Regions from separate parts of the Arthrobacter sp. TmtSoilC77 genome, predicted to be linked through region 1. Evidence: riboswitches for the same ligand, from Rfam matches in the RefSeq annotation. Region 1 holds a riboswitch; the other holds the start of a gene.
What was found. Region 1 has a riboswitch for cyclic di-AMP ahead of AC6I99_RS01945 (NlpC/P60 family protein). Riboswitches for the same ligand answer to the same signal wherever they lie in the genome.
Positions count from the first base shown of each region.

Region 2: it holds a riboswitch for cyclic di-AMP, as region 1 does, so the genes downstream of both, AC6I99_RS05155 (C40 family peptidase) here and AC6I99_RS01945 (NlpC/P60 family protein) in region 1, are expected to answer to the same signal.

Region 1 covers NZ_AP046050.1:396,776-401,490, forward strand. The annotation lists gene AC6I99_RS01935 (NCS2 family permease) at 1-928, opposite strand, end outside; gene AC6I99_RS01940 (copper resistance CopC family protein) at 1,042-1,665, shown strand; cyclic di-AMP (ydaO/yuaA leader) riboswitch at 1,839-2,007, shown strand; gene AC6I99_RS01945 (NlpC/P60 family protein) at 2,011-2,778, shown strand; gene AC6I99_RS01950 (NAD(P)/FAD-dependent oxidoreductase) at 2,961-3,653, opposite strand; gene AC6I99_RS01955 (universal stress protein) at 4,081-4,715, shown strand, end outside.
Region 2 covers NZ_AP046050.1:1,090,778-1,095,492, reverse strand. The annotation lists gene AC6I99_RS05170 (NTP transferase domain-containing protein) at 1-323, opposite strand, end outside; gene AC6I99_RS05165 (HNH endonuclease) at 366-866, opposite strand; gene AC6I99_RS05160 (NlpC/P60 family protein) at 1,194-1,946, opposite strand; gene AC6I99_RS05155 (C40 family peptidase) at 2,045-2,773, opposite strand; cyclic di-AMP (ydaO/yuaA leader) riboswitch at 2,778-2,941, opposite strand; gene AC6I99_RS05150 (M23 family metallopeptidase) at 3,087-3,917, opposite strand; cyclic di-AMP (ydaO/yuaA leader) riboswitch at 3,924-4,153, opposite strand; gene AC6I99_RS05145 (iron-dependent transcriptional repressor DtxR) at 4,353-4,715, opposite strand, start outside.

The DNA of each region.
Region 1 (4,715 bases):
TTCCTGCCTCGTTGGCCAGGCCCACCATAGTGCCCATGGCGTCGAAGAAGATGCTAAGGAGGATCACGAACGCCAACAGCGCAGCAGCCACAAAACCGAGGTGTTCGAAGGCTCCGAAGGGGTTGGCTTTGCCGATCAGGGAGAGGTCAGGGGCGCCCCATTCGGAAAGCGTCGGTGCCACAAGTGACCAGCCACGGGGGTTGACGTTCTTACCGTCGAAGCTGGGACCAATGTGAAGCGTGAATTCGAGGATGGCGGCCAGAGCGGTGGACACCACGATGCCGATCAGGATTGCCCCGCGGACCTTTCGCACCACCAACGCAATGGTCAGGACCAGGCCGACAGCGAACACCAACGTCGGCCAGCCCATCAGCTTGCCATCCACGCCAAGGCCCAGCGGGACCGTGGTGCCGGCGGCATCCGGGATGCGTCGGACAAAACCAGCGTTGACCAGCCCGATCAAGGCGATGAACAGGCCAATGCCCACCACGATTGCCGTCTTGAGCGCTTCCGGGACGGCCCTGAAAACGGCGGTGCGGAATCCGGTGAGTACCAGGATGAGCATGGTGACACCCGAAAGCACCACCAGCCCCATCATGTCCGGCCAGGTCAGTTCCGGGTGGGAGGCAACCGTCACGGCGACGAATGCGTTCACTCCCAGGCCCGTTGCCACCGCGAAGGGGTGCTTCGCCCAGGCGCCCATGAGGATCGTGAGGATGCCCGCAACGAAGGCAGTGGTTGCCGCTACGGCCGTGAAGCCGAGCGATGCTCCGCTCGAGTCTGCCCCGGAGAGGATCAGCGGGTTCAGCACCACGATGTAGCTCATGGCGAAGAAGGTCGCGAAGCCGCCGCGGATTTCCCGCGAGTATGTGGACCCGCGCTCGGAGATCTTGAAGTAGCGGTCGATTGCAGAACCTTGTTTAAGCATGAAGGTCTCCGGGGATCGGGGGAGTTTGCTCTCAAATCCTATGCCCGCCAATGTGGGGTACTGGAACGATTCGCCTAGTCTGTAAGGAAGCCAACACTAGGAGAAACCGCCCCATGCGTACCATCCGCCCGCTTCTGGCCGCCGTCGTAGCCGCTCTTGCTTTCGCTTCCGCGTTGCTGCTTGGAGCTGCTCCGGCCTCCGCGCACGACGTCGCCGAATCAACAACTCCGGCCAACGGTGCCAGGGTGGCTGAAGCGCCGGCGTCGGTATCCATCACGTTCAACAACCAGCCACTGGCCATCGGTTCCGGGGTGACCGTCACCGCCGGGGGCGAAAACTGGGCAGATGGCGCAGTGGAAATCATCGACAACATGGCTGTCCAGAAGCTGCGTCAGGGCGCTCCAGCCGGCGAATACACCGTGGTGTGGCGTGTGGTCAGTTCAGACTCCCACCCGATCGAGGGAACCTTCAAGTTCACAGTTTCCGGGACAAGCACGACGACGGCGAGCGGCTCGGCAGGTGCCTCCGCCCCGGCTTCGGCGGCTGTTCCGACGGCGGGCACAGCGGCCCCCGGTACGGAAAATACTGAGCCGGCTCCGGCAGCTTCCCAGCCCTTCCCCTGGAGCATCGTTGGCCTCGCTGTGGTGGCGATCGGTCTGGTGATCTTCCTCGCTGTTACAGCCCGGAAGAAGCTGGCGGCCCCCAACGACCCGGATGGCGAAAATTCCCCGGAATAGCGGGGTTTTCTACATACTTGCGAAGATCTCGAAACGGTTACTGCGACACGCCAAAAACGAACTGCTCGTTACGTAAATGTGACTTTGGGGTGATCTTCCCGTACGGTTGTACCTGTGCCTGTTCCACGTAACAGGCATTCCGGTCTGATTGCCTAGCTCTGCCGCAGTCCGGAATCCGTTCGCAGACAAACCTACGGCAGAGACGGGGAACCCATTTTGGCCCACTTTCAGAGCGCGCCTTGGGGTGAAGTCACGAAGCTTCCGCTGCACAGCGGGGGATAGTGGCCGGGTGACTCCCATCCGAATCCGACAGCTAACCTCGCAGGCATCGGGAGAGGCTCTTTCATGTCTTCACGCATTCTTCGCGGCCGTCGTAAGGCGGACAGCGTACGTCCTAATCCGTTCATCTCCATCTCCAAGGCTGTTGCCAGCAACGCATCCGGCGCAGGTCGCCAAGCCGCTGTCATCGCAGCAGCTTCAGGCCTGGTCCTGACGGGCTCCATCGCTGCCCACGCAGCAGAGACCCCTGTTCAGCGCGACTCCAGCCCCGCTACTGTCGCCGAAACCGTCACCGAGGGTCCCACCAAGGTTGTTACGGCCGCATCGACGGCCACCATCAACTTCGAGCGCCCCGCGGTTGCTTCCGTAGCGGCTCCCGTCATTGAAAAGCCGGCTCCTGTTGCTCCGGCTCCGGCGGCCAAGAAGGCGCCCGCAACGGCTACCGTCCAGGCCGCTGCAACCACTACGGCTACCGCCCCTGTGGCATCCGCGCCTGCTGCAGCTCCGGCTGTTGGTGGCATCAACGCTGCCATGGTCGCCTCGGCTTACGCCCAGATCGGCATCATGCAGGATTGCACCGCGATGGTGGAGCGGGCCCTCGGCTCTGCCGGCATCCCGGTTGGCGACCTCGCACCCATGCAGTTCCTGAACTACGGCAAAGTTGTCAGCGACCCCCAGCCCGGTGACATGATCGTCCAGTCCGGCCACGTAGCCATCTACATCGGCAACGGCCAGGCTATCAGCGGTGGCATCAACGGCAACCAGACGGGCATCCACCCGATCAGCTGGCTCACCGCAACCGGCCCCATCACGTACGTACGCGCTGGCGCCTAAGCTTCACGCTCCAACTCAAAGGCCGGTGCTTTCGAGGACAAATGTCTTCGGAGGCGCCGGCCTTTTGGGTTAATTTTTGTTCTTTTTAGGAACATTCTTTGGTTGGCTCGATCGTTTCAAGGCCAGGGTTCTCTGCCAGGTATCTACGCGCAGGGTTCCAGGTAAAGGCTCCAGGCAGGTTTCTACGCGAGGGCGATGCCCGGCCCGGCGGGGAGGGCCACCTTGGATGAGATCGCTTGCCCCACTGCCTTGGCTTGCCGTAGTACTTCCTTGGGCGTGGGTGTAATAAGTTCCCCAACGCCCACCAAGTGCATCCCGACTGCACGCATGGCTGCCACGAAGTTCTGGCCTATGGCGATTCCCAGATCGGCAAGCATTCGGCGCAGCTGGCTCTGGGCGCAGCGCGTCACCACGATGTGGTCTGCCAGGAGAACCCCGCTGGCTGTATGCACGGCCCATTGACGTGGGGTGGATTCAAGGGGGCCATAGACGCTCATCCCAGCCCTCAGACTGCCCGTGGTCAGGCTGGCGACAGGTCCGTATCCAAGCTGCAACGACGAGTCGCCACCCAGGAAGTCCAGCCGGACAGCGCGTGTGGTGGTGCGGACATCCAAGTGATGGCTGGCGGCGTAGTTGCGCAAATGGCGCAGGATCTCGTTGCGCTCCTGCATTGCCGCGGGGTCTGCTGCGTCGCAGCGCTGGAGCATTCCCGTGTGGACCGCTGGTCCGGTGGTCGATAAAGAACCAAAGCCATCCAGCACGATGGAACCGACGCCGTAGCGGCTGAGCTCGCTGGCAACAGCCAGGCCGGAGAGGCCGGTGCCGATCACCACGGTGGTAGTCCGTTCCGTGACGGAATCAGGAGTGAGTGACACTGCTTGGGTTCCTCCTTGACGTGTGTGCCTTCGGCAGCGCGCTGGATCGCGTCCGAGTTCCCCAAGCGGCCGCAAATAAATGGCCGGGTTGTGTCCTGGGACACCTTTGCCGGCCATTCGGTGACTCGAACACTACCGAACTTTTTCTGCCATGGATAGCCTCGGCGACAGCGTGTTTTGGATGTTCATCCGCAGCGCAACCCGGCGCGTGGTGAGCGTGCCGGAAACCGAGCCCGGACCGTTATCCACATAGCCCAAAGTCGCCTTGATTCGGCATTGCCAACCGAGAATAGTGGGCATTGGAAGGAGAACCCCGAGGGTTTCTTCGGCCCCGGCTATTGGTTGCGCGCCAGCAAGGGATCACCGGTAGGGAGAACCTCTGGCAGAATGGCCGGAACATCAAGCAGTAGGTGGAGAGGCGGGCCCCATGGACCAGCACGGCAGACACATTGAAGAACCACGGGACGGCGGGGACCAGGCTGTGGCGCCTGGTGGAATCGTCGTCGGAGTGGACGGTTCCGAGCATGGTCAATGCGCCCTTGTATGGGCTGCGCGTGAGGCGGAACGGCGCCAACTTCCCCTGCATATAGTCACGGCTTATTCGGTGCCCATCTTCGCAGCGTCCGGCCTCGACGGCGGATACGCTACCGTGGACGATTCCGTGATCCGCGAGGGCGCGGAAGCAATCGTCAAGCAAGCCATGGATAAGGTCTCAAGCTACAACATTGACGTCGATGCGTCAGTGGAGAATGGTGATGCTGCGGGTGTCCTCCTTGACCTCTCTGCGAACGCTGCACTCCTCGTGTTTGGCAGCCGTGGCCGTGGTGGCTTTGTCGGGCGTCTCCTGGGCTCGGTCAGCAGCGCCTTGCCGGCCCACGCAAAATGCCCCACCGTAACGGTCCCGCTGTATTGCGCCGATCGTTTGGGTGAGAACACCGAGGACAAGCACATCAAGGCTGAGCACGCCAAGGCCGGGCCGCGAACGGTGGAAAACGTCGTCGCCGTGGGTGTGGACGGTTCGGAGCAGGCCCGCGTCGCCGTTCTCGAGGCAGCCGAACAAGC
Region 2 (4,715 bases), 690 kb from region 1:
TCGCAAGCCAGGACGAGCGTCCATGGCGCTGGGTTGACTGCCTGCCGAAGAGCCGCCGCCTCATGAAGGGCCGCCAGACCGGCAGCAATCGCAGCGGCAGGGCCAGCAAAGGCCGGCTCCTCCCGGGCACTAAGAACTCCATCAGGCAGGACACCGCCGATACCAGAGGTGTCCGGACCAACCACAACCACAGCGGAGGCTCCTCGTGCGGCCTGCAGGGCATGCGAAAGGAGGCTGGCGCCGTCGAACGTCAATCCGGGCTTGGGCACGCCACCGAGGCGGGTGGCCCTGCCACCCGCCAGAATCACAGCGTTGAACTCCATCCGCCCAGAGTACCCGGACGGCGGGAGGGCAACAGAAATCGATCAGGCGGCGGATTCCGGCAACAGGAACGGGTCCCAGTCCGGCGCAGGTTTCTCGAGTTCTTTGATCTGCCACATGGTTCCTGTGGGCACGCCGGGTTTGAAACGAAGTTTCCAACCCATCTCGGCGAGCGTGTGGTCACTCTTGGCGTTGTTGCATTTCAAACACGCCGCAACCAGGTTTTCCCAGGAATCCGCGCCGCCCCTGGATTTGGGGTGGACGTGGTCTATGGTGTGGGCTGTTTTCCCGCAGTAGGCGCAGCGATGGCCGTCGCGGCGGAGTACCCCGCGGCGGCTCACGGCGGTGATCCTGTTGTACCGGGGCCGGATGTAGCGATTAAGAAGGATCACGGATGGTCGTCCGAGAATCTCCTGTGGCCCGACGACAGGCTCGTCGCCTTCGGCCACTACGCTAGCTTTTCCAGTCAGCACAAGGACCAGCGCCCGGCGGAAGGTTACTACCGCCAGCGGTTCATATCCAGCATTCAGAACGAGTGTGCGCATGCACGTACCTCTTCACGGCCGCACCCGTCAGGGGCACGAGGGCCGGCTGCCCTCTGCTTGTACGGGCTGTGGATCGACAACACAAGGGTAAGCACTTGTATGCCGTATCAACGAATTTTTCTGTCGTTTCGGCTGTGGTGTTGGCGAAAATTCATGCGCGGGACACCTTGCAGAGGACGCGCACATTCCCTGAGGCCACGGAATCGGACTTGCGCCCCCCCGGATTTGGGTGTCGGCAGCCCGCTTCTCTGGCTGCCACGAAAACCGGTGATTAAAGCAGAACACCCCGCCGACCTGAGCCTGCGGGGTGTTCCGTGAAGTAAGTGATCAGCCGTTGACGCGGATGAAAACGGGGCCGGAGCCAACGTTCACGCTGAACAGTGCCGTGGTGGATCCGTTCCATCCACCGTGGACTGCCATGCCGTTGCCGACGTAAACAGCGATGTGTGCCATTCCGCCATAGCCGCCGTTGGCGTAGTAAGCGAGATCGCCAGGCTGGGCTTCAGCTGCACTGACCGTGCGGCCGAGGGAGAGGTAGCCGGCCGGCCAGTCGTGGAAGTGAATACCGACCGCGGCCAGCGAGTTGGTCACCAGCATGGTGCAGTCCTGTGTGACGCCGAGCTGTGCGTAGGCCGCTGCAGCGATAGCTGCACCGAGGCCGCTGGATGCAGCGGGCGCCTTGGCTGCGGACGCGTCAGCGTTGACCGCCAAAGTTGCGGTGCCACCGGCAGCCGGAGCTTCCTTGGCGGTCGCCTTCTGGACGACGGGAGCCGGGGCTTCCTCAGTCTTGACCACAGGGCGCTCATAGGAGATGGCAACGCTGGAATCAGCAGCAATGGTGGCCTGGGCAACCGACTGCACGTCAAGGGTGGAAGCAGACGTAGATTCCCGCTGAACGTTGGTGTCCGCAGCATTGGCAGCAACTCCGCTGGTCAGGACAAGGCCCGACGCAGCTGCGATCACTGCTGCCTGACGGCCAACGCCACCGGCGTTGTCGCTGACAGCCTTGGCAATGACGGCAAGTGAGCTGGTCTTGGGGGCCTCAGCTCTATGCCGTGCAACCTTGTTTGCACTGGTCATGATTACTCTCTTTTCGTAGCCGCGCACGCTGGGACCGCACGCGGGTTATGGGCTGCCAGCACTTGGGGGGCATGCTGGCTTACCCCGAATGGGATTTCCTAGCGGAGGGTGTAGAACGAGGATGTGCCGGTGGAGGCCACGGAGTGCAGGAGCGTGCCCTGGCTGGGGTTCAAAGCGCTGATCATCATGCCGTTGCCGACGTAGATGCCCACGTGGGCTCCGCCGTTCTGAACGACGAGGTCGCCAGGGGCAGGGGTGCTGGTGGGGGTCATGATCGTCCAGGCATTGACGCGGGGGATGCTGATGCCGGCCTGGGCGTAAACCCACTGGGTAAATCCGGAGCAGTCCCAGCCGTTGGGGGAAGTGCCGCCCCAAACGTAGGGGTGGCCGATGCCGGTGTAGGCAATTGCTGCAAGTCCGGAGGCTGCCGCGCTTGAAGCAGCATCCTTGGCCTTGGAGGACAGGGCACCGAGGGTGCTGTTCGCTTGGTCTTCGGTCGACGTGCGCTGGGAGGCCCGCTGAACCTTGGGAGCTTCCTTGGTGACCACAACGGGGCTTTCGAAGGAAACCGTTGCGGTGGGCTCCGCGGTAACAACTGCGGTGGCGACCAACTGCTGGGTGCTGGAAGATTCCGACTTCGAAACGTCGGTGTCAGCGGCCTGGGCCGGGAGTCCAACACTGAGAACGAGCCCCGAGGCTGCGGCCAGAACGGCGGCTTGGCGGCCTACGGTGCCTGCATTGGTTGAGACAGCCTTGGAAAGGGTGTTCAACGGGTTCGTGCGAACCAATTCGGCGCGATGGCGCGCAGGGGTAGTGCGTGATGACACGAAGGTAGCCTCTCCCAATGCCTGCGAGGTGAGCTGTCGGATTCGGATGGGAGTCATCCGGCCGCGCGGCTTCAAGGAAGCTTCTGCGACTTAACCCCAAGGTCTTCTGACTCGAAGACCAAAATTGGTTCCCCCGCCCCTGCCAGACGATTTTTGCGAACGGACCTCGAGTGGTGGCAGAGCTAGGCAATCCACTCAAGTGCACCGGCCCCCTAAAAAGCCGATGCGCTTTAGACGGTACAACAGATGTTCGTGAATGTCACATTCAGGTCACGGGGCGTGTCATGGATGCGAGAGACAACCATCAAATTGCTCAGAGCCAGCCCATGGGATCTACGACTTCGCCGTTTACCTGGACCTCGAAGTGGAGGTGGCAGCCGGTAGATGCTCCTGTGGTGCCACTCAGCGCGACGGTATCGCCGCGGCTGACAGTCTGCCCCACCTTGACGTTGAAGGACGACAGGTGGTTGTACGTGGTCTCAAGGCCGTTGCCGTGATCAATCACAACGCGATTGCCTCCGCCGTACTCATGCCACCCGGCGAACGTGACCTTGCCTGCAGCGGCGGCGTGGACGGCGGTTCCGCACTGGGCCACGAAGTCCTGGCCACGGTGGAAGTCACCGGTGCCGCCGGTAAGGGGGCTGACGCGGTAGCCAAACGGCGATGCCGTGACCAGCTTGTCCAGAGGACTTCCCAAGGTGCCAAGTGAGGAAGCACGCTGAATGCTCCCCGCTGACTGGGCGCTCAACAGCTGCTTGAGCTTGCCGTCCGGGTCAGCGGCGGTGGCCACTGCGGCACGACTGAAATCGATTTTGGCAGAGGCTGCTGCAGAAACTTCGGGCTGGCTGCCACCGGGCACGGAGAGCGCCGCCTCGGTCTGGCCCGATTCCGACGTGGCCATGACGGGGCTTGTGGCAGGCAGACCTACAGTCAGGGCAAGTCCGGTGGCTGCAAGCGCGACACCGGCCTTCTGCCCTACACCACTGGCTGACGCGAAGTCGGCTACCTGGCGCAACGGGCTCTTACGGCGGCGCACCTGACGCGGGGTGTCGCGTGGCCGGATCTCCATTGCGGCGCGGGCTGGCCGCAGCTCAGCAGTGGGGCCGGACGCACGGCGACGGCCCCTGACGTTCTGCGATGTCAAACTCTGTTCCTCTCTGGAAAGCCTGCGAAGTTAGCTGTCGGATTCGGGTCAGAGAGTTCAAAGACCCGGTCCGCACGAAGCGCAAACGGCACACAGGTATCCCCGGAAGGACTTGCGTTAGTAGGCACTTCTGCTGCGGACTTCACCCCAAGGCTGCTTCTTTAGGCAGCCGCTTGTGGTTCCCCCGCCTCTGCCAGTAGTTGATGACACACCTGATCTGCTGGCAGAGCTCGGCTCCAGATCAGGTAACGCTTTGGTATCGGCGCTAGTAGATAACTATAGGTGATTAAAGCCCGCAGTAATAAATTCGTTATCTTTCCAAAACGACCGTGTTGCGGGTGCTCCATATCATCAGTCGCGGAAAGCCGCAGGTCATACGCGCGCCAACCACCACAAAGTGAGATCCGACACTCCCGTGGTCAGGGCAAGTCAGAGTCAGCTGACGGCGACGAAGACGTGCGCAGCGACCTCGGGAGGCAGCTCCAGTGCTCCTTCAATGCCCGGAACGCGGACGGAGATGTACTCCCCCACCCGTTCCAAGGAGACGGTTGCGCCAGGACGAATTCCGCCTTCATCGAGCTGGGTGAGGAGCTCGGGCTCAACCTGGATGGGTTCAGCAAGCCGGCTGACCACTACACGCGAATCGGCAGCGTACCCGTCCATCGCATGCAGCAGGTTCACGTCCAGGCGGGAAAGAGGCTGGTTGGCGAGGCCGCCAAGGGCTTCCAAGCCCGGAATAGGGTTGCCATATGGTGACTCTGTGGGGTGCTGCAACAACTCATAGAGCCGCCGTTCCAC